Regions from separate parts of the Sulfitobacter sp. IGS-18 genome, predicted to be linked through region 2. Evidence: riboswitches for the same ligand, from Rfam matches in the RefSeq annotation. Region 2 holds a riboswitch; the other holds the start of a gene.
What was found. A riboswitch is a leader RNA that binds a small molecule or an ion and turns the genes downstream of it on or off. The one in region 2 is predicted to bind cobalamin.
Positions count from the first base shown of each region.

Region 1 (4,204 bases), 410 kb from region 2:
ATCAGCGAGGCGACCAGCATCATGAACCAGGCGTTGATCGCCATCAGGGCGGCGGGGACATGCAGGTAGATGATCTTGACCGTTGCGCCCTGGCGGTAATCCTGGGGCGTGCCGAAGAAACCCCAGATCAGCCCGGTCGCGACACAGGCCAGCGACAGCACCCAGAGCACGGGTTGTACCCGCGCGCTCAGGGTGAGAAATTTCACCGGGTTTGCGTAACTCCAGATCGACATGGGCTACTCCTACTCTGCCGCGCGGCGGTGCTCAATAGACGACGGCGCGACGGATTGACCGGGGGTATGGGGGGCCGGGCCGCTCATCGCAGCCCCATGCGCAGCACGGCGGCAGAGGCGAAGGGCATCAGGGCGATCACCGCGCAGGTGATCCCGGCCAGCATCAGCAGTGGTGTGGTCACCTCCTGCCCGCCTGCGCCGCGCCGGGCGACCTCGGCCCCGAAGATCAGGGTCGGCACGTAAAGCGGCAGTACCAGCAGCGACAGCAGCAGCCCGCCGCGTTTGATCCCCACGGTAAGCGCCGCGCCGAAACAGCCGATGACCGACAGAGCCGGTGTCCCCAGCGCCAGCGAAACGACAAGCCAGAGGTAGCCTGGCGGTGCGAGGTTCAGCAGCACGCCCAGCACCGGGGCGGCCAGCACCAGCGGCAGGCCCGTGGTCAGCCAATGGGCCAGAGCCTTGACGCTCAGCGCCCCCTCCAGCGGCAGCGGGGCAGTGAGCAGCAGGTCAAGCGTGCCATCCTCGAAATCCAGCGCCAGCAGGCGGTCCAGCGACAAAAGGCAGGCCAGCAGCGCGCCCAGCCAGAGCACGCCGGGGGCGATGAGCTGCAAGAGCGCCGCCTGCGGGCCGACGCTGAAGGGCACCAGCACCGTCACGATCAGGAAGAAGGCAAGCCCCAGGCCAAAGCCGCCCCCGGCCCGGAGCGCGAGCGTCAGATCACGGATCAGAAGCGCCCTCACAGAAAGGCCTCGTCGCGGGCGCCGGCGCGGGTGGCAGCACTGGCGCGGAAGGGGGTGATGTCCAGCACCTGCGCCTCGATCCCCAGGTCGATATGGGTGGCGATCAGCGCCGCGCCGCCCTGTGCCAGATGCGCGCGCAGGGCAGCGGCAAAGAGCGCCACCGCCCCGGTGTCGAGCGAAACGGTGGGTTCGTCCAGCACCCAGAGCGGCCGCCCGGTGACCAGAAGCCGCGCCAGTCCCAGACGGCGTTTCTGCCCTGCCGACAGGGTGCCTGCCAGCCGGTCCGCCAGCCCGTGCAGGTCAAAGGCATCCAGCGCCGGGGTGATGTCGGAAGTGCCAAAGATCCGCGCCCAGAAGGCCAGGTTCTCGGTCACGCTCAGCATCGCTTTCAGCCCGTCGGCATGGGCGGCATAGGCGACACGGTCCTGCGCGCCCTCGATGCGGCCCGAAAGCGGCGGTTGCAGGCCTGCGATGCTGCGCAACAGGGTAGTCTTGCCCGCGCCGTTCGGCCCGCGCAGGATCAGCGCCTGACCCGGCACCAGCGCAAGGCTGAGACCGGTCAGAACCGGCACACCGCCACGGGCAAGGGTCAGATCATCGACACGTAACATCATGCCCCCTGCGTAACCCATTGGCGGGGCGTGCAAAAGCGGTCATTTGCGGCGCGGCACCCCGGCGGGGCGGGCACAACGGCCCGGGCATCTCAGACGGGGATCAGCGCGAGGGCAATGCGGCGGCCTTCGCTCAGCAAGATGTTGTAGGTGCGGCAGGCGGCGGGGGATGCCATCGCCTCCACCCCCATGCCGGCCTCTTCCAGCGGGCCGGTCAGGGTTTCCGGCAGATGGCCGATCTCGGCGCCGGTCCCGACAAAGAGCACGTCAACCTGCCCCTTGAGCGCCAGAAGCGCGGCGTCGTCCTGCAGCCCGGCCCATGTCTGAATGCCGCCAGGTCCGGCAATCACCGGGCCATGGATCACCTGCCCGCCGATGCGGAAAAAGCCGGGGCCATAGCCTTCGACAGGTTTCGCATCCGTAAAGACGATCTCGTTCAAGCGCATGTCACATCCCTTTGCAAAGCGGCAGGACGATCATAGCCGATGCGGCCCTGACGTTATAGGCCAGCGCGGTAAAAAGACGCCCCTGGCGGGGTGCTTTGCCGCAGGCCCTGCCGGGCGGCGCAGAGAATTTTTCCATGCAGGCTTTACCGAAACGATTCGGGCCGCTATCCAAAGGGTACTTCGGTCCGGACGGTTCGCCGTCTGGTTAATAGGGAACGTGGTTCGGCCCTCCGGCCAAATCCACGACTGCCCCCGCAACTGTAGGCGGAGAGCAAAGCCGGCGCATACCACTGTCACAGCATATGTGATGGGAAGGTCCGGCCAAGCAACGACCCGCGAGTCAGGAGACCTGCCAAGGTGTTCACCCTGTTCGGGCGCGAGGGGCGTCGGGACTGCGGAGCTTCCGCTTGTGGTGTTTTCACCGTCTGCGGGGGGCATCCCTCAAAAGACAATTCAACGTCTGGCGGCCCGTCGGGGTCGCAACCGAGGGTATCTCATGCGTCTTGCATCCGCTCTGGCTTCCGCAGCCGTCGTTCCATACTTCACCACTGCTGCACTGGCTCAGGATCATTTCGATCTGGGCGAGATCATTGTCTCGGGCGGGCTGACGCCGATCGAGGCCGAGGCACTGGGCCGCGCGGCGAGTGTTGTCACGGCACAACAGATCGAGGAGCGCGGCATCGCCACGGTGCAGGACGCCCTGCGCGCCTTGCCGGGCGTGTCGGTCAACGGATCCGGCAGCAGTTTTACCCAGGTCCGCCTGCGCGGCGGCGAGGCAAACCATACGCTGATCCTGATCGACGGGATCGAAGCCTCGGGCGGCGATGGCGAATATATTCTCAGCGGTCTGGAAACCGCCAATATCGAGCGCATCGAGGTGCTGCGCGGGCCGCATTCGGTCTATTACGGCTCCAACGCCTCGGCGGGGGTTATCAATATCATTACCCGAAAAGGCGGGATCGGCGACACCTATTCGGCCACGCTGGAGCTGGGCAACGGGACAACGGCAACCGCATTTCTTTCGCGCCGGATGCGCCGGGTTATGTGGTGGATGATCCGACCCAGTTCGGCACCCTCGACGAACGGACGCTAGGTCGTGTTGACATTCATTGTCACCCACCCGTTTCAGTCCAAAATTGCTCAGTTCCAGGCAAGAGAGCGCAGGAATAGCCAGCTATTTCAAGCTCTCTTTGCGCGCCCCGCCTTGAAATTGAAGCGCCAATACCCTGCCGCGCTACGCGCTCTCGGGACATTGGCGATGTGATTTGCCTTATAGTAAAGGCGGGACGCTGTAACGCAGAAATGGGCAATTTTGGCGAAACCCCTGCGGGGCGAGGCGGATTTTGCCTCTGCCATCCCGGATGTTCGCTTCCAATGATCACATTGCTGCGCTCACATCAGGGCGCCAGCGGCAAAATCCGTCTCGCGCGGGTGGGCGACAATGAATGTCAACACGACCTAGGGGTCTACGGCGAATATGCGATGCTGGAGGGGCGGCTGACCCATCGGCTGGCCTATGAGAACACCAGACACGAATCGACCTTCAACGGCGGCGCGCCGACGCTTACCCGGACCGAAGCGCTGAAATACCGGCTGAGTTTCGGCCTGGACGGGCGCAGCGTGGCAGAGGCCGGCCATCTGCTGAACCTGCTGCTTGAGACCGAGAAGGACAGCAGTTCCTCCAATCCGCTTTACGGACGCGAATCGACCTCCCCCGCGCTGGAATACCGCGGCAGCTTTGCCGATCTGGCGGCGGAGGCGCGCGCGGTGATCGTGTCACTGCATGACCTGGGGTTGGCGGCGCGGCACTGCACCCGCCTGATCGTCGTCGACAAGGGCGGCATTGCCGCCGACGGCTCACCGCAGGCGGTGCTGACCCCAGCGCTTGTCCGCGACACCTTTGGCGTCAGCGCCTTTCTGGAAGAAACGGCATCGGGGTTTGTCTTTCAGCCGCTGGACATACTGGAATGAGCGGCGTCTCCCTTGCGCGGCCCTGGCTGAGCCTTGAGCTTGAGCGCGAGATGCAGGATGCCCTGGCCTTTCTGACCTCGCGCGATGTCTCCCGTTTCACCGACCAGAGCGCAAAGGCGGGCCGGACAACTGTGCGCTGCATTGCCACCCTGGGCCTATCGAATGCCGAACGTGTGGGGATGCGCGTCAACAGGCAGGCGCGG
Region 1 covers NZ_CM184556.1:1,350,917-1,355,120, reverse strand. Annotated here, with positions in the region: gene ACWNZ3_RS06515 (heme ABC transporter permease) at 1-233, opposite strand, end outside; gene ccmB (heme exporter protein CcmB) at 317-973, opposite strand; gene ccmA (heme ABC exporter ATP-binding protein CcmA) at 970-1,587, opposite strand; gene ACWNZ3_RS06500 (Mth938-like domain-containing protein) at 1,677-2,030, opposite strand; cobalamin riboswitch at 2,195-2,401, shown strand; gene ACWNZ3_RS06495 (TonB-dependent receptor) at 2,527-3,123, shown strand; gene ACWNZ3_RS06490 (hypothetical protein) at 3,405-4,001, shown strand; gene ACWNZ3_RS06485 (adenosylcobinamide amidohydrolase) at 3,998-4,204, shown strand, end outside.
Region 1: linked by a shared signal. The riboswitch ahead of ACWNZ3_RS06495 (TonB-dependent receptor) and the one ahead of ACWNZ3_RS04615 (ABC transporter substrate-binding protein) in region 2 are both predicted to bind cobalamin.

Region 2 (4,204 bases):
CTGGTCCACAAGGATGCCGTGGAAGGTGTGGATTACGATCTCCGGCGCCTGACCGAGGTCTGGATCGCCACCAATGACGAGGACCGCCGGGTGGTGGAAGACAACCAGCGCGGCATCAATTCACCCGCCTATGAGCCCGGTCCCTATTCGCCCATCCACGAGACCGGCGTGATCGGTTTTGTCGACTGGTATTGCAACACGATGTCGCGGCGGCTGACCCCGACCCAGATGGCGGCGGAGTAACACGATGAAAGATATCGCCCATCCGTCCAATATCTTCTGGCAGGACGATGAACCGCTGGAATGCGTGTCAGTCATCCCCGAACTGGCCAATACCGCCACATTCACCTTTCGCGCGCCCTCGGGGGCGCTGTTCGACTTCAAGCCGGGTCAGTTCCTGACGCTGGAACTGCCGGTGCCCGGCGGCACCGTGCACCGGACCTATACGATTTCCTCCTCGCCCTCGCGGCCGCGGTCGATCTCGATCACCGTCAAGGCGCAGGCTGACAGCATCGGCACACGCTGGATGCTGGATCACCTGGAACCCGGCATGCGGCTGAAGGTGACGGGACCGGCGGGCTGGTTCACCCATACCGATTTCCCGTCAGACAAATACCTGTTCATCTCGGCCGGGTCCGGCATCACGCCGATGATGTCGATGACCACCTGGATGTTCGATCTGGGCACCGAGCCTGACATCGTCTTTGTGAACTGCGCGCGCCGCCCGTCCGAGATCATCTTTCGCCAGCGGCTGGAGCACATGGCCAGCCGGGTGCCGGGCATCGACCTGCACTGGATCGTCAAGGCGGCCGACCGTTTTGCGCCCTGGACCGGCTATCGCGGCCAGATCAACCAGCTGATGCTGGGCCTCATGGCCCCCGATTATCTGGAGCGCGAAGTCTTTTGCTGTGGGCCCGAGCCCTTCATGCAGACCGTGCGCGAGGCGCTTCAGGGTCTTGGCTATGACATGGATCGCTACCACCAGGAGAATTTCCAGGCCCCCACCCCGAACGAGGCCGAGGCCCCCGCGCTGGACGACATCGTGCCGGACGAGGATACCAGCGCCGAGATCACCTTTGCCACCTCGGGCGTCACTGCCAGGGTCGCACAGACCGACACCGTCCTGGCGGCGGCCAAGGCCAGCGGGCTCAACATCCCGTCGGGCTGCACCTTTGGCATCTGCGGCACCTGCAAGATCCGCAAGACCGAGGGCGATGTTCACATGGTCCATAACGGCGGCATCTCGGAGGATGATATCGCGGAGGGTTATATCCTGGCCTGCTGTTCGAACCCGATCGGCAAGGTCACCGTCGAGGTGTGATTGTATTCACCAGAACGAGAGGTTAACCAGTTTCTGTCGGTTTCCGAAAGGAATCAAAAGGGAATCCGCCACCGCGCAAGCGGTGAACCGGAACTGCCCCCGCAACTGTAGACGGCGAGTGCCAAGCCATAAATGCCACTGTGGTCCAAGGACCATGGGAAGGCAGCCAAGCACAGCGACCCGTCAGTCAGGAGACCTGCCGACATGCAACAGCAACGCGGTCCGGGCGGGGTGTCCGGGGAGGTGCCATATGACGTTTTCCTCAACGGGGCCTTTCGGGGTTTCCGGTAACTGCAACAATGCTCCGGCCCTCGCGGCCGGCGCCGTGTTGCCGTCCGAGGTCGGCAATCCCTTCCTGTCTCCGGTCGCTTCATCAACCGGAGATCACATATGTCCCTCAAATCCCTGAGCGGCGCCGCCCTGACGGCAATGGTGCTGGCGCTGCCGGCATTGGCCAAAACCGACTATCCGCTGACCATCGACAACTGCGGCATAGAACTGGTGTTCCCGAAGGCCCCCGAGACTGTGGTTTCGCTTGGCCAGCGGGGCACCGATATCCTGTATCAGCTGGGGCTGGCCGACCGGGTCAGGGCGACCTCGGTCTGGCGCAGTCCGGTGCTGCCGCAGTTCGCGCAAGTGGATGCCGGGATCGAAAGGCTGGACAACAACAACCCCTCCTTCGAGGCGGTGATCGAACGCCGCCCCGACCTGGTGACGACTGACCTGCAATATTACATCGGGATAAAGGGGTCCGTCGGCACGCGTCAGCAATTCGCGGACCTCGGCATTCCGGCCTACAACCTGCCCTCGGATTGTGCCGACCGGCCGCAGATGGAAACCTCGGACGGCCCGCGCCCGGTGCCCTTCGAGATGGACCTCGTTTATCGTGACATTGCCGAGCTGGCCGAGATCTTTGACGTCCAGGACCGGGGCGCGGCGCTGATCGCGGATCTGCGCAAGCGTGAAGCAGCGGCAAAGGCAAGGGTCGGCGCGGTCTCCGGGGATGTCAGCGTCGTCTTCTGGTTCTCGTCGGCAACCACGGAGGCCGACCCCTATGTCGCCGGGCAGAACGGCGCACCGGGCTACATGGCCCGGCAACTCGGGATGACCAACATCATCGACAGTTTCGAGGACTGGCCGACCGTGAGCTGGGAGACCATCGCCCGGAAGAACCCGACGATCATCGCCATCGCCGACATGAGCCGCCGCCGCTATCCGATGGATTCGACCGAGGCCAAGATGGCGTTCCTGACCGGCGATCCGGTGGCCAGCCTGATGGAGGCGGTCAGCGAGGGCCGGGTGCTGCCGATGGACGCGATGACGCTGAACCCTTCGACCCGGATCATCGACGGGCTTGAGGCACTGGCCGAAGCGATGGAGGCGCAGGGCCTGAAATGACCTGTGCCGCCGCCCCTGCCGCGCAGCTGCGACCCGTCGCGCTCCGGGCTGTGGTTGAGCGGCCCGAGATCGGCGATTGCGGCTGCGGAAATTGCTGGCTAGAACAACGCCTGTCGGTTTCCGCAAGGAATCAAAAGGGAATCCGCCACCGGTCCGCCGGTGAACCGGAACTGCCCCCGCAACTGTAGGCGATGAGCGTGCAGCGATCATGCCACTGTGGCCCCGTGCCATGGGAAGGCCGCTGCCGTGACGACCCGCCAGTCAGGAGACCTGCCGACAGCAAACGTAACGCGGCCCGGGCGGGGAGTCCGGGGAGGTGTCGAATGAACTTTGTCCAGCGGTGCTCCCACGCACCCTCCATCGCCAGCCTGCAGATGTCAGCCGCCCCGGTTGCCATGCAGGCCAGCCATGGGTTCGCCATACCCTCTTTGTCTCCGGGCGCATCACACTCCGGAGACATAGGATGTACCACAAGAAACTAAGGGCGGCCCTGCTGGGCGCGGTCTGTTTCGCGCCGGTGGCGCAGGCCCAGACGGCCTATCCCCTGACGATCGAGAATTGCGGCGTCGACGTCACCTTTGACGCGGCCCCTGAAACGGCGGTGACTGTCGGTCAGGCCGGAACCGAACTGATGTATGGGCTGGGGCTTGGCGACAGGGTTGCCGGAACGTCGGTGTGGTTCACCGAAGTGTTGCCGGAGTTCACCGAATTGAACGCTGGCATTGAACGTCTGGCCGACAATGACCCCAGCTTTGAATCCGTGGTCGAGAAGCGCCCCGATGTGGTTGTCGTGCAATATGAATGGCACATCGGCCCGCAGGGCATCGTGGCCACCCGCGATCAGTTTGCCGACCTTGGCATCCCGACCTTCGTGCTGCCCGCCGATTGCTGGGCCAAGGACAACAGCACCGGATCGGACGGCACCCGTCTGGCCATGTTCGAAATGGACAGCATCTATGCCGGTGTCACCCAGTTGGCACAGATCTTTGACGTGTCCGAAAAAGGCGCGGCTCTGGTCGCCGATCTGAAAGCCCGCGAAGCGGCGGCCATCGAACAGGCGGCGGCGCTGGATCTTGAGGATGCTTCGGCCGTGTTCTGGTTCTCCTCCGCCGAGATGGACATCGACCCCTATGTCGCGGGCCGCAAGGGACCTCCGGGTTACATGATGGACAAGCTCGGGCTGCGCAATGTCGTACAAAGCGACGAGGAATGGCCGGTTGTCAGTTGGGAAAGCATCGCCCGCGCCAATCCTTCGGTCATCGTCGTCGCCGAAATGGACCGGCGCCGTTTCGAGGCGGATGATGTGGAGAAAAAGCTGGAATTCCTGCGCAGCGATCCGGTGACCAGCCAGATGGACGCAGTCAGGAATGACCGCATCGTGATCCTGAACGCGCATTCGATGGACCCCTCGATCCGCAATGTCACAGCGCTTGAGACTTTGGCCGAGGCCCTGCCGGAGTTTGATCTTCAATGAGTGATCTGGCT
Region 2 covers NZ_CM184556.1:944,190-948,393, reverse strand. Annotated here, with positions in the region: gene ACWNZ3_RS04625 (aromatic ring-hydroxylating oxygenase subunit alpha) at 1-243, shown strand, start outside; gene ACWNZ3_RS04620 (FAD-binding oxidoreductase) at 248-1,321, shown strand; cobalamin riboswitch at 1,342-1,540, shown strand; gene ACWNZ3_RS04615 (ABC transporter substrate-binding protein) at 1,712-2,719, shown strand; cobalamin riboswitch at 2,817-3,011, shown strand; gene ACWNZ3_RS04610 (ABC transporter substrate-binding protein) at 3,183-4,193, shown strand; gene ACWNZ3_RS04605 (FecCD family ABC transporter permease) at 4,190-4,204, shown strand, end outside.